DNA from 3 places in the Companilactobacillus ginsenosidimutans genome. Region 1 is predicted to be linked to each of the others. Evidence: riboswitches for the same ligand, from Rfam matches in the RefSeq annotation. Region 1 holds a riboswitch; each other region holds the start of a gene.

Region 1 (4,290 bases):
GCGATTGCGCAGAATGTTTGGCACACTTCTAATGCATCTTCAGCTGGCTATCAAGCTGCCGGTAATTGGTTTGGAATCATGACTTGTGTTCAATCAATCGCCGCTGTTGTTTGGGGGTTTGCAGTTCTATCCCACACAAAACCAACCCAACGTAAATTCTGGTTAAGAGTAAGTTTGATCCTTGGTGGATTAGGATTTGTATCAATTTTCTTCATCCACAATCAACTTCTATTAATCGTTCCATTCGTACTAATTGGAATTTGGTATCTAACAATGCAAACGCAACCACTTTCACTTTTCACAGAATCATTGAACGGTGAAAACGAAGGTGCTTATCTCGGATTATTCAATTGTGGAATTTGTTTACCACAAATTATTGCTTCATTACTAAGCTTTGTGATTTTCCCAATGGTCGGAAAATCAATGCCCGGAATGATTGCTGTTGCCGGAGGAGCACTCTTAATTGGCTCTTTAGCAGTCAGCGTTATTCATCCATCTTTATCAAATAAAACTGAGGAGGAAATGTAGTTATGACAAAAAATTGGTGGCAAGGTTCAGTCGTTTATCAAGTTTATACACGTAGTTATCAAGATAGTAATGGTGACGGAGTCGGTGACCTACCTGGACTAACACAACGTTTGCCATATATTAAAAAGTTAGGTGCTGATGTAATTTGGCTTAATCCAATTTACAAATCACCTGACAAAGATAATGGCTACGATATTAGTGATTATCGCTCAATCCAAGATGTTTATGGCAGCATGGATGACTTCGACAAAATGCTTGATACCGCACATAAAGATGATTTAAAAATTGTTATGGATTTAGTTGTTAACCACACTTCTGACAAACACGAATGGTTTGAACAAAGCCGTCAGTCAAAAGATAATTCTTACTCAGATTATTATATTTGGCGTGATCCCGTTGATGGACATGCACCAAACAATTGGGGTTCTTACTTCTCAGGCCCAGCTTGGACTTACGAACCAAAACGTGGTCAATATTACCTCCACTTGTTTGCTCCAGGACAGCCTGATTTGAATTGGGAAAATCCTAAAGTCAGACAAGAAGTGTACAGCTTGATGAAATTCTGGCTTGATAAAGGTATTGACGGTTTCAGAATGGATGTTATCAACTTAATATCCAAGCCTGCTGGATTGCCTGATGCTCCCCAAGCTGCAGGTTCCTCCTATGGAAATGTTGAACCACTAGTATCTGACGGTCCACGTTTGAATGAATTTTTACATGAAATGAATGACGAAGTTCTTTCGAAATACGATATTATGACCGTTGGCGAAATGCCTGGTTCAACGCCTGAGGACGCTATTGAATACACCGGATTGAAGTCCAATGAATTGAACATGGTTTTCCAATTCGAACATGTTGATTTAGCAGCTAATCCTGACAAACGTTTGGGTAAGTGGAACGACCAGCCTATCAAATTGGTCGACCTGAAAAAAGCTTTATCCCGTTGGGAAACTGAGCTTGATGGTAAGGGCTGGAACAGTCTTTACTGGAATAATCACGACCAACCACGTGCTGTTTCTCGGTTTGCAACAGATAATCCAAAATATCGTGTTACAGCAGCCAAAATGCTTGGGACAACTCTTCACATGATGCAAGGAACACCTTACGTCTATGAAGGTGAAGAATTGGGCGAGACCAACGTTCACTACAAATCTCTCGACCAATATGAAGACATCGAAAGTATCAATGCTTACCATCAATTGGTCGAAAAAGATAAGGCTGTCGATGGTCCAACCATGCTGAAATATTTGGAAAATATGTCACGTGACAACGCCAGAACACCTATGCAATGGGACGATTCTGATAACGCTGGATTTACAACTGGAAGACCTTGGTTTGCACTGAATCCTAATTACAAGGAAATCAACGCCAAGAGCCAAGTTGACGATCCAGACTCAATTTATAATTACTATCGTCAGTTAATCAGCTTACGTCATAATAGTGATTTAATTACTTACGGAAATTATGAAGAAATCGATCCTGAGGACAATGAAGTATTTGCTTATCGTCGCCACTATGAAGGTAAAACTTTGTTAGTTATCAGTAACTTTACCGATAAATCAGTTGAACGAGACTATCAACAAGCAGACGGCAAACGTTTGATTGGTAACTATTCAGAGAATCAAGGTACGGCACTTAGACCATATGAAACTAATGTTTATTTATTTGACTAACTCAAAAAGGTATCCTATCGGATACCTTTTTTTATACAAATTTCCAATCACGTTGATAATAAGCTTGATCCCAAAAATGCCATTCGAGTTCACAGCTTTTCAGAAATCTATCTTCAACTTCTTTTAGTTTTTCATCACTATATTTACTTGCTTCCAAATCCAAAATATCAAACAACTGAACACTCAACATTTTATCTTCACTGTTAACACCAGCATAAAAATCAATCCACGATTTAAATGGATTGGATTCTGTCGAGGATCCCTGCTCAATCAAAGTTTCCCCAATAACTGAATATGTCCAAGGACATGGCAACATAGATGCAACAACGTCTATCAAGTCTCCTGTTCTTGCCGCATTATACATGTGCTCGTTGTATAGGTATGTCATTGGCGCTTGCTTATCATTCTGGACTGTCGAGTACTCAATACCTGCGACCTTACAAAAATCGATGTGTGGTTGGATTTCACTGTTCAAAGTAAATTCGATTTGATTAGTAAAAAGTTGAATTTGATCACGACTATTGGATTTCTGTATTGCTGCAGCATAAACTTTCATAAATGCATTTAGATAATTAAAATCTTGCCCAACATAAAAAGCCAACGCATCTTTTGAAACATCTCCCTGACCTATTCCTTCAACGAAAGGATGTTTCAATATTTGTTTCAAAATCGGCTGGCCTTTTTTAATTAGTCTTTCAGAAAATTCCATTTTATATTCCACCTTGCTTGATATTTCAAATATCAATCTGCAAGGATTATCACTTTCCTACGTTGGTTTTGACCAAATCAGGTTCAAAGGGATTGGCATTTACAATCTCAGCATTTTTAATGCACCCCTAGCGATTAATATTTGATTGGAGTAATCATATCATGTTTTCATATTTTATACTGAAAAATATTGATTTAACGATTATTCGTTTAATTGCTATAAATATAACTAGCTTTACACGTCATGAGCTACATGATAAGCTTGCAATTGTTATAACATTCTTCGAAAAATATATCTGGGGTGCCGCAAGGCTGAGATTAAACCCATTGAACCTGATCTAATTAATATTAGTGTAGGAAGATATTGGATAATTTAGGGGCCAACTATTTTTTGCACACGCAGATAAATGGTTGGTCTTTTTTCGCCTCGTGAATATATTCTTTCAAGGAGCTTTTAACAAAACTTTTTTGAGGGGACAGATTTACTATGAACAGACAAAGTTCAAGAACCAAATCTTCAATTTTTAATTACTCGTTGAGAGACGTTGCCTTTATCGCATTAACAGGTGTTTTCTGTGGTGCAATCTTTTTTGCAACTAGTCTTTCATACAACTTCCTATTGGCTGGGTTATCAGCAGTAGGGTTAGCACCCGTAGCTAATGACCTATTATTGGGATTATGGATGATTGCCGGTCCATTAGCAGCGATGTTAACTAGAAAAGTACTTGCCTGTACAATCGGTGAAATTCTAGGTAGTTTTGTCGAAATGATTTTAGGTGGTCAATGGGGAGCCGCAACCTTGATTTCTGGATTAATTCAAGGTGTAGGTAGTGGACTTGGATTCACAATGACCGGTTACAGAAGATTCGACAAATTTGGTTTACTCCTATCAGCAATCACAGGTACAGTTGTATCCTTCGGCTGGAGTTTGATCAGTGAAGGATACCTAAAATATAATTTTGGATTCTTAATTATTTTATTCATCGTTCGTTTCATCTCAATCGGATTCTTTGCCGGCATCTTGGTTTACTGGATCAACAAATTAGTTGAAAAATCAGGTATCTTGAACCGAGATTAGGTGACGGTATGGATAAACTAGCAATAAAAAATTTAACATTTAGATATAAGAATGACGAACCTGATATCATCAAGAATCTGGATTTCACTTTAAAAACTGGAACTTTCAACATTTTGTATGGGGCTTCAGGATGTGGTAAATCAACTTTAATGAAAATTATTGCTGGTTTATATCCAGAATATTCGGGACATTTGTCTAGTGGTGAAATGTTTCTGGATGGCAAAGATACTAGTGATTGGGATATTCAAAAAGTATCACGGCACGTAGCAATATTATTTCAAAATCCAATTGATCAATTCTCAA
Region 2 (4,290 bases), 910 kb from region 1:
GAAATTCCAAAATACAAACCATCATTCTTTACAAAAGGATATGGATTAATAACTGATTACTTTGCTGAAATCATGCGAGAATTGCGTAAGCAGTCATTTTCCGATGCCATAGATAAATACTTCAAGTTGGGTGGCCAACTCAATCAGAGGGACACTATAGCTGTTAGAAAGACTACCTCCGGCATGTTGAAGTTGCTATATCCAAATGGCGAATATGGCAAACCCGAAGTTCAAGAAGCTTTGGAGTTTGCATTAGAACTTCGTCGGCGAGTTAAAGAGCAATTAAAGAAAATTGGTGGAATGGAATTTTTTGACATTAATTTTTCGTACATCGACAATGAAACATTTGAGGAACATTATGTCTCAGTGCCTGAGCAGGGATCCAATAGTTTAATTCCCGAGGGTACAGAAAAACCAGGTCAAGTTTATACTGTTACCTATGACAAAAATGAACGATTGAGTTTATTCAAAATTGAAACTCAGATGATAGCCGGAAATGGTAAATTTGAAAAAACTGGGATCTCTGGAAATCATAAAGCATCGGAAGCCATGGATACTGCATACAAGTATTTGAAAGCTAATTCAAAATCCGTTAGTTCAAGCATCAGTTTAACCACTCATGATTATGTGGTAAATGCAGTAAATCTGAATAATAGTGAGATGACCAGCAGATTGTCACTTGCTACATACATTGCCTTAGTATCGATTTCAATGAGTAAGTCTACTTTAGATAGTTTGGTTATTCTTGGCGAACATACAATTGGTGGTTCACTGGTGAAGCTTGATAATCTTGCAGATACTTTGCAAGTTGCACTGGATTCAGGTGCTAAGAAAATATTAATTCCTAACACTTCTGCTGCTGATTTAGGGTCAGTTCCTTCAGAATTATTGGGAGCATTTACAGTTATTTTTTATGATTCGATTGAAGATGCAGCATTCAAAGCATTGGGTGTAAAATAAATCTGCGCCAAATATTATATTTTTAAATAATTTCATGATAAACTTAAATCATACTTTAGCACTAGGGGTGTTTCGAGAGAGACTGAGACGGCTATGCCGATCCCTTTGAACCTGTGAGTTAATGCTTGCGTAGGAAAGTGCGATAATCTGGGCAAACTTATGCCACGATTCTTAATCCTACGATTAGAACCGTGGCTTTTTTTGTACTTTTGGAGGAATTTACGATGAAACTCGATTTATTGCAAAAAGTTAGAACTGACAATCCGATGATTTTAAATATTGCGAATTCAGTTACTCAAAGTGATGTCGCCAATGGAATTAGCGCCATTGGAGCGTCTCCATTAATGACAAATTACGATGCAGAGTTGAAGACCCTTGCCCAGATGGCAAGTGGCGTCTGCATCAACATCGGGACGCTCGACGAACGTCAAAATGAGCTTAGCAAAGATCTGTTGAAACTAGCATTAGATTTCAACAAGCCAGTTGTACTTGATCCAGTCGGAATCGGAGCAGTACCAGAACGATTGGCATTCGTTGAGGACTTATTCAAAGTAGCCAAGCCAACGATTATTCGTGGTAATGCTGGTGAGATTGCCAGTTTAGTTGGAGTTTCATGGTCCGCCAAAGGTATTGATTCAATCGATGAGGGGCAAACTAAGTCCGTCGATGAAATTGCCAAAGCCTGTTCGAAAAAGTTTGATTGCGTAACAGTCGTAACTGGTGTCACTGACACAATTGCCACTAGAGACCTAATTTCACACACGTTTAACGGAAATAAGATTTTTACAACAAGAGTGGGTACTGGCGATATGCTTTCATCTATTATCGCAGTATTCGCAGCTGTTTCTGATGGTAACTATTTTGAAGGTGCCAAGATGGCATGTCTTATTTTTGGATTAGCTGGAGAACTAGTAATGACAGAAACACCAAATATTGGACCTGCTGCCTTTTCAACACGTTTACTTGATCAACTTTATACGATTAATACTGAAGATATAAAGAGATGGGGGAAATATGATGAATGATGTAAATAGCTTTCCACAAGCATTGACCATCGCTGGAACTGACAGTGGTGGCGGTGCTGGTATTATGGCTGACATGAAGACAATGCAGGAATGTGGTGTCTTTTCGACTGCAGTGGTTGTCGCTGTGACGGCGCAAAATACAATTGGTGTTCAGAATTTTCAGGCAATTTCTCCAAAATTGATTTCGGAACAGTTTGCTTCATTAAACGATGATTTCAAAATCAAGGCCTGTAAGACCGGAATGTTGGCTGATGCTGAACATGTTGAAGTCGTTTATGACAATTTGAAGAAATATGACTTTGGTCCATTCGTATTGGATCCAGTTATGATTGCTAAAGGTGGCTCACAATTACTTTCTGATGAAGGTATTGATGCTATCAAAAATAAATTGATCAAGCTTGCCACATTAGTTACACCAAATATGCCCGAGGCTGAGCGTTTGATTGGCAGTAAGATTGAAAGTCAAAGTGGGATGCTCGTTGCCGCCAAGAAGATTCAAGATTTGGGAGCCAAAAATGTTTTGATCAAAGGTGGCCATGGCGATTCAGAAATGGTTCGTGATGTTGTGCTTTTGGAAAATGGTGAGAGTTTCAAGATGAGCAGCAAGAGAGTTCACACAATCAGAACCCACGGAACGGGCGATACAATTTCGTCTGCGATAGTTTCAAGACTGGCATTAGGCGATGATATGAAATCTGCCATTTTATATGGAAAAGATTTTGTTGAGGCAGCAATTAAAAATACCATTCAAGTTGGTCATGGTCACGGTCCACTAAACCACTGGGCATATAATGCCGAGGGTGCCTTCGATGAAATTTAAATCAGAAATGCTTCAAGCTTATTTTGTGTGTGGAACTCAAGATATTGGTGACCGAGATTTACCAGCTATATTGAATGAAGCAATCGCTGCCGGAATTACCGCCTTTCAATATCGTGATAAAGGTGAATCCAAGCTAAATGATGAGCAGCGTTATCAACTAGGTGTGATACTTCGTGATATTTGTAATAACGCACAAATTTCCTTTATTGTTGATGACGATGTCGATTTGGCAAACAAGTTAAATGCTGACGGGGTTCACGTTGGACAAAAAGATGAGCGAATTACGAAAGTGGTTCGGGATGCCAATCCGGATATGATGATTGGACTATCTTGTCAGACCATTGAGCAAACCGAAATTGCTAACGAAATAGATCGTGTCGATTACATCGGCGCTGGACCAATATTTTCCACAAATTCGAAGCCTGATGCAGTGGCTCCGATGGGACTAGAACTGATGGAAGATATGGTGAATATTAGTGATGTGCCAATCGTAGCAATCGGTGGTATTGACAACACCAACTTACAATCGTTAAAGAATAATGGAGCTGTTGGTGCGGCATTCATTACTTTAGTCACACAGACTGATGATATAAATCGAAGTGTAAAAAATGTTTTAGATGTATTCAAATAAGACGTATGGATAAACACATGCGTCTTTTTGCGTATAATCAGGGTAACGAACTGTGAGGTTATAGTTATGCGACAAAATTTCGAAACTTTTTCTGTTGGCGTATTAAATTTGTTGGCAAATGCAGGGGTGGTCATTCCATATTTCTTTTGTCTAATGTTATATACCCAAAATAGTGGGAATCCAGTTTATGCGTTGCCTTTTTTAATGCTATATACATTCAGATGTATTGGCATGTTGCTAACTGTCTATATAAATTGGACCGCAGCAACAATGTTAAACGTCTCGAACGTCACGGGGATTATTGGTTCATTATCAATGTTGTTTGCGGGCAATCCATTTTTTGGAATTCTCGGTGGAATACTCCTAGGACTTTCATCAAGTTGGATCTGGCCATATTTTTTAACGATGAGGTCACGTGGAAAACTAGATGAGAATTTTAAGATAACTATAAATCATTGGATGGCCGCATTAGTTGCCATGATTATTCTAGTTGCAATCGGATATCTTTCAGATAAGATGCAAATTTTGAATTTAGCGTTTGGATTTTTGGCAATTGTCTTCGTCTTTAGCTGGTTTGGTGGGATTTATATGAAACGCCAAATTGATTTTTATTCAAACAGTGACTATAAGATTAGTATCCACAATCCTTCAAAATTAGTATTGGCACTAATATTCCTAGTAGTACTCGTAATTTTAATGTTCTCAATCCGCTACACAAGGCTAACAAATACCTCTAGTGTGATGGATTTACTTATTTGTTTGTTAGCTGTGATTGTTTTGGCAACCTTAATTTATTTTCAATTAGATATTCACCGAAAAATTTTTCCACTGAGCTTAGCAGCATTAACTCGCGG
Region 3 (4,290 bases), 420 kb from region 1:
TGGCATTCTCAGCACAAATGTTCAAATAACTAATCGCGGCAACACCAGCAACTAATCCATCGTGCTCATGTTCAACTAACGCAGTCATTAATGCACCAACAATATCACCAGTGCCAGTAAATCTGTCTAGTTCGGGAACGCCATTTTTAAGCTCTAACCGGGAGTTTTTGGAAACAATCAAGTCGGTAGCTCCTGTGGCAATAAAGGTGGTCTCGGGATGATTTTGAGCTTTTTCAAACATTGCATTCATTAATTCATCGACAGAATTCGAAGATTGATCAGACGAAGCACTATCAACACCACGACCGTGACTTGATAATCCGCAAAAAGTTCGCATTTCGGAGATATTACCTTTGACAATTGTTGGTTTGAAATCCAATAGTTCCTTTGACAAATCAAAACGAATTTTAGAAATAACAATTCCAACCAAATCAATGACAAATGGAATTCTCATTGAAGACGCCATTTTGCCGGCTTCCAATAAAGCAATTTCTCGTTCAGGAGAAATGTGTCCTAGATTCAAAAACAGGCTATCGATTTGTTCAAAAAGTTCAGGAAATTCTCTGATATCAGCTACCATCACAGGTTTTGCATTAATATACAACAGAGCGTTAGCAACAGATTCAATTGTGATTTCATTAGTGATGCAGTGTACTAATGGACTATGACTAAGTGGAAACTTGCATTTAACAAGTTTAGATATCGAATCATTTTGGCTGTAATTTTCCATTCTTTATTACTCCTTGGAATAAAGATTGAGCTCGCAAAAAGGGACGAGTGTCCTTTAACTTGTACAAAACGATAAAGGCAATAATTGATCCAGAAATAGCTCCACCAAAGAATCTAGGAGTATATAAGAACCAATACATACCATTGCTATTACCAGTAAACCAAACCATAACCGGGAAAGAGGTGAGAGATCCAATTAAACCAGTCCCAATAATTTCGCCCAACATAGCACCCCAGATCTTATGAGTATAACGATAACCAAGACCAGCTAACAGTGCGCCAAAGAAAGCACCAGTCAAAGCGAGAGGTGGAATCCCCATCATAGTCATCCGAATAACAGCACAGACTAAAGCCATAACGGAAACATAAGATGGACCCATCAAAACAGCTCCAGTGACATTGATCACACTAGACATAGGAGCCATACCCTCAATTCGGAAAATAGGGGAAAGAACAACATCCAAAGCAATCATCATCGCTAGGATAGTAAGCTTTTGAGTCTTTGAAGAATTAACCATAAGTGAAACTCCTTAATATAATTTTGAATAGAAATAGACAGAGTTCCACAAACAAAAAAATGCCAGTCGCTAAAAAACGTAACGACAGGCACAAATCAACATAAAAAATCATTTCACATTTTCCTGCGCCGGTGTTAGCCGTATCAGGTTCAATGGGTATAATCTCAGCGTTTGTGCACCCCAAATGTTTCGTATTCAATTGTGATATCAGTATATCATGTTTAACGTATATCTCATGATAATTTATGAAATACAATAAATTGAATACAGTAATTATTAATAAGATTGTTAAATTAGGGAAATAAAAAAAGAAGTGAAATAAAAAAATAGCCACACTCCAACTGAATTAGTCGGAATGTGGCTATTGAACTGTGGTTAGGTTTAAGAACTGCTAATTTTAGAAGTTTGCTGTTGACTAGTTCGCAGGGTAGGTTCGCCGGTGGCTCAGCCGTGGCGTTGTTGTTGACGAGGCAAAGGCCTCGTTTACAACAAAGTCGAGTTTTGAGATTTTTCGGTTTGTGAAAAACCTCAAAATCGGCTCACAGCGTTCCAGCCACCGCCGAACCTACCCGGAGAACGGCAGTGAACCGCAATAACCTAAAATTTAGTTGTTCTTATACGATGCTGCAGTAGCATCGTCACAATACAACCAATGCCCAGGCAGAACCTCTTGGAAATGCTGAGCATCATTGAAATGCTTAGAATGATCAAAATCGATACGACGACGAGTCTTTTCGATCTCAGGATCAGGAACAGGAATAGCCGATAAAAGACTCTGAGTGTAAGCGTGAAGTGGATGGTTGTAAATCTCATCCGAGTCAGCCAACTCAACGATTTTGCCGCTGTACATAACAGCAATACGGTCACTAATATATTTAACCATCGACAAATCATGGGCGATAAACATATAAGTCAAACCGCGTTCCTTTTGGATATCTTGCATCAAGTTAACAACTTGAGCTTGGATAGACACATCAAGTGCTGAGATTGGTTCATCAGCGATGATGAACTCGGGATCAACAGCTAAAGCTCTGGCGATACCAATTCTTTGACGCTGACCACCAGAAAACTCATAAGGGTATCTAGTCATATGTTCAGGATTCAAATGAACCATGTCGAGTAACTCTTCAACTCTTTGTGTTCTCTCATCATCATTTTTAGCAATACCGTGAATGTCCAAACCTTCAGCGATAATGTCTTTAACTTTCATTCTAGGGTTCAAAGATGCGTAAGGGTCTTGGAAAATCATTTGCATGTCGCGGCGGAAATCTTTCATCTGGCTGCTGTGATTTTTGATCTTGCTAATATCTTTACCTTTGAACAAAATTTCTCCACTAGTTGGGTTGTACAAGCGGATAATACTACGTCCAGTTGTACTCTTACCAGAACCGGATTCACCAACTAGACCAAAGGTTTCGCCTTTATAAATATCAAAGGAGACGTCATCGACAGCTTTAACTTCATTAGGTTTACCGATGTTGAAATATTGTTTGAGGTTTCTAACTTGAACGATAGGTTCTCTTTCATCAGCCATTATTTAACGTCTCCTCCAATCATTGATTGATATTTTTCAAAACGCTTTTGGATTGATTCAGGTGGTGTAACTTTTGGTGCATCAGGGTGCAACAACCAAGTTGCAGCATAATGCGTTTTTGAAACTTTGAAGAATGGTGGTTGCTCTTCAGTGTCAATTTCCATGGCATAGGCATTTCTAGGTGCAAATGCGTCACCAACTGGTGGATGCAATAAGTTAGGTGGTGTTCCGGGAATTGAGTTCAAACGATTTTGTGTACTTGTGTCGAGGGTAGGCATTGAATCCAAAAGTCCCCAAGTATAGGGATGTTGTGGATCGTAGAAGACTTCGTCAACACTTCCGTATTCAACAAACTTACCAGCATACATAACTGCTACACGGTCAGCAATACCAGCCACAACACCAAGGTCATGGGTGATAAAGATGATGGATGTACCAATTTTTAATTGAAGCTCACGCAACAAGTCGATGATTTGAGCTTGAACAGTAACATCAAGCGCTGTGGTTGGTTCATCAGCAATTAAAATTTCTGGATAATCAACGATAGCGATTGCGATAACAATTCTCTGACGTTGACCACCTGAAAATTGGTGAGGGTAGTCTTTCATTCTAGCTTTAGGATTAGGAATACCAACTAATCTCAAAACTTCTTCGGCACGTTTCATTGCGTCGGCTTTTGACATTTCATTGTGAATCAAAAGTGGTTCTGCAACTTGCTTACCAATTGTCATTGTTGGATCTAGAGAAGTCATAGGGTCTTGGAATATCATCGAAATTTTATTTCCACGAAGGTTGTCCATTTCCTTTTCAGACTTTTTTAATAGGTCCTCGCCGTGATAGAGAATTTCTCCTTGGCTAATCTTGGCGTTTGAAGCTAATAATTGTAAAACTGAACGAACTGTAACTGATTTACCTGATCCGGACTCACCAACAATAGCAAGAGTCTCACCGTCATTTAGATGAAAATCAACGCCACGAATAGCTTTGACTGTACCGTTATAGGTTGAAAAGTCTACATGTAAGTTTTTTACGTCTAGTATTTTTTCCAAAACTATTCTCCTTAGTTAGATGATTGTGGATCAAAGGCATCACGAAGTCCGTCACCTAGAAGGTTAGTAGCAATCATGATGATTGATAAAATTATTGCGGGTGCCCACATTTGATATGGTAGGAATCTGAAGGCTTTTTGACCATCAGATAGCAAAGTACCAAGTGAGGCGTTTGGAGCGGGGATACCAATACCGATGAAACTTAGGAAAGCTTCGAAGAAAATGGCATTGGGAATAGTGAACATTGTTTGAATAATAATTGTTGAAGATAAGTTTGGAATCAAATGTTTTGTAGCAATCTTTGTGGATGATTCACCCAACGTTCTAGCTGCGAGAACATATTCTTGTTCTTTCAACTGGAACGTCTGAGCACGGATCAATCTGGCCATCGTGACCCATCCGGTCAAGGCAATCGCAATAACAATTGATGTTAGACCAGGTTTTAAAATGATCATCATTA

What was found. Region 1 has a riboswitch for thiamine pyrophosphate ahead of tenA (thiaminase II). Riboswitches for the same ligand answer to the same signal wherever they lie in the genome.
Region 2: linked by a shared signal. The riboswitch ahead of thiM (hydroxyethylthiazole kinase) and the one ahead of tenA (thiaminase II) in region 1 are both predicted to bind thiamine pyrophosphate.
Region 3: linked by a shared signal. The riboswitch ahead of thiW (energy coupling factor transporter S component ThiW) and the one ahead of tenA (thiaminase II) in region 1 are both predicted to bind thiamine pyrophosphate.

The regions. Positions count from the first base shown of each region.
Region 1 covers NZ_CP012034.1:2,081,604-2,085,893, reverse strand. Annotated here, with positions in the region: gene ABM34_RS10450 (SLC45 family MFS transporter) at 1-528, shown strand, start outside; gene ABM34_RS10445 (glycoside hydrolase family 13 protein) at 531-2,201, shown strand; gene tenA (thiaminase II) at 2,233-2,910, opposite strand; TPP riboswitch at 2,948-3,049, opposite strand; TPP riboswitch at 3,197-3,286, shown strand; gene ABM34_RS10430 (ECF transporter S component) at 3,397-3,987, shown strand; gene ABM34_RS10425 (ABC transporter ATP-binding protein) at 3,996-4,290, shown strand, end outside.
Region 2 covers NZ_CP012034.1:1,176,264-1,180,553, reverse strand. Annotated here, with positions in the region: gene brxL (protease Lon-related BREX system protein BrxL) at 1-960, shown strand, start outside; TPP riboswitch at 1,014-1,113, shown strand; gene thiM (hydroxyethylthiazole kinase) at 1,185-1,985, shown strand; gene thiD (bifunctional hydroxymethylpyrimidine kinase/phosphomethylpyrimidine kinase) at 1,978-2,805, shown strand; gene thiE (thiamine phosphate synthase) at 2,795-3,436, shown strand; gene ABM34_RS06205 (hypothetical protein) at 3,503-4,290, shown strand, end outside.
Region 3 covers NZ_CP012034.1:1,660,490-1,664,779, reverse strand. Annotated here, with positions in the region: gene thiM (hydroxyethylthiazole kinase) at 1-730, opposite strand, end outside; gene thiW (energy coupling factor transporter S component ThiW) at 708-1,247, opposite strand; TPP riboswitch at 1,351-1,440, opposite strand; gene ABM34_RS08505 (ABC transporter ATP-binding protein) at 1,852-2,781, opposite strand; gene ABM34_RS08500 (ABC transporter ATP-binding protein) at 2,781-3,830, opposite strand; gene ABM34_RS08495 (ABC transporter permease) at 3,842-4,290, opposite strand, start outside.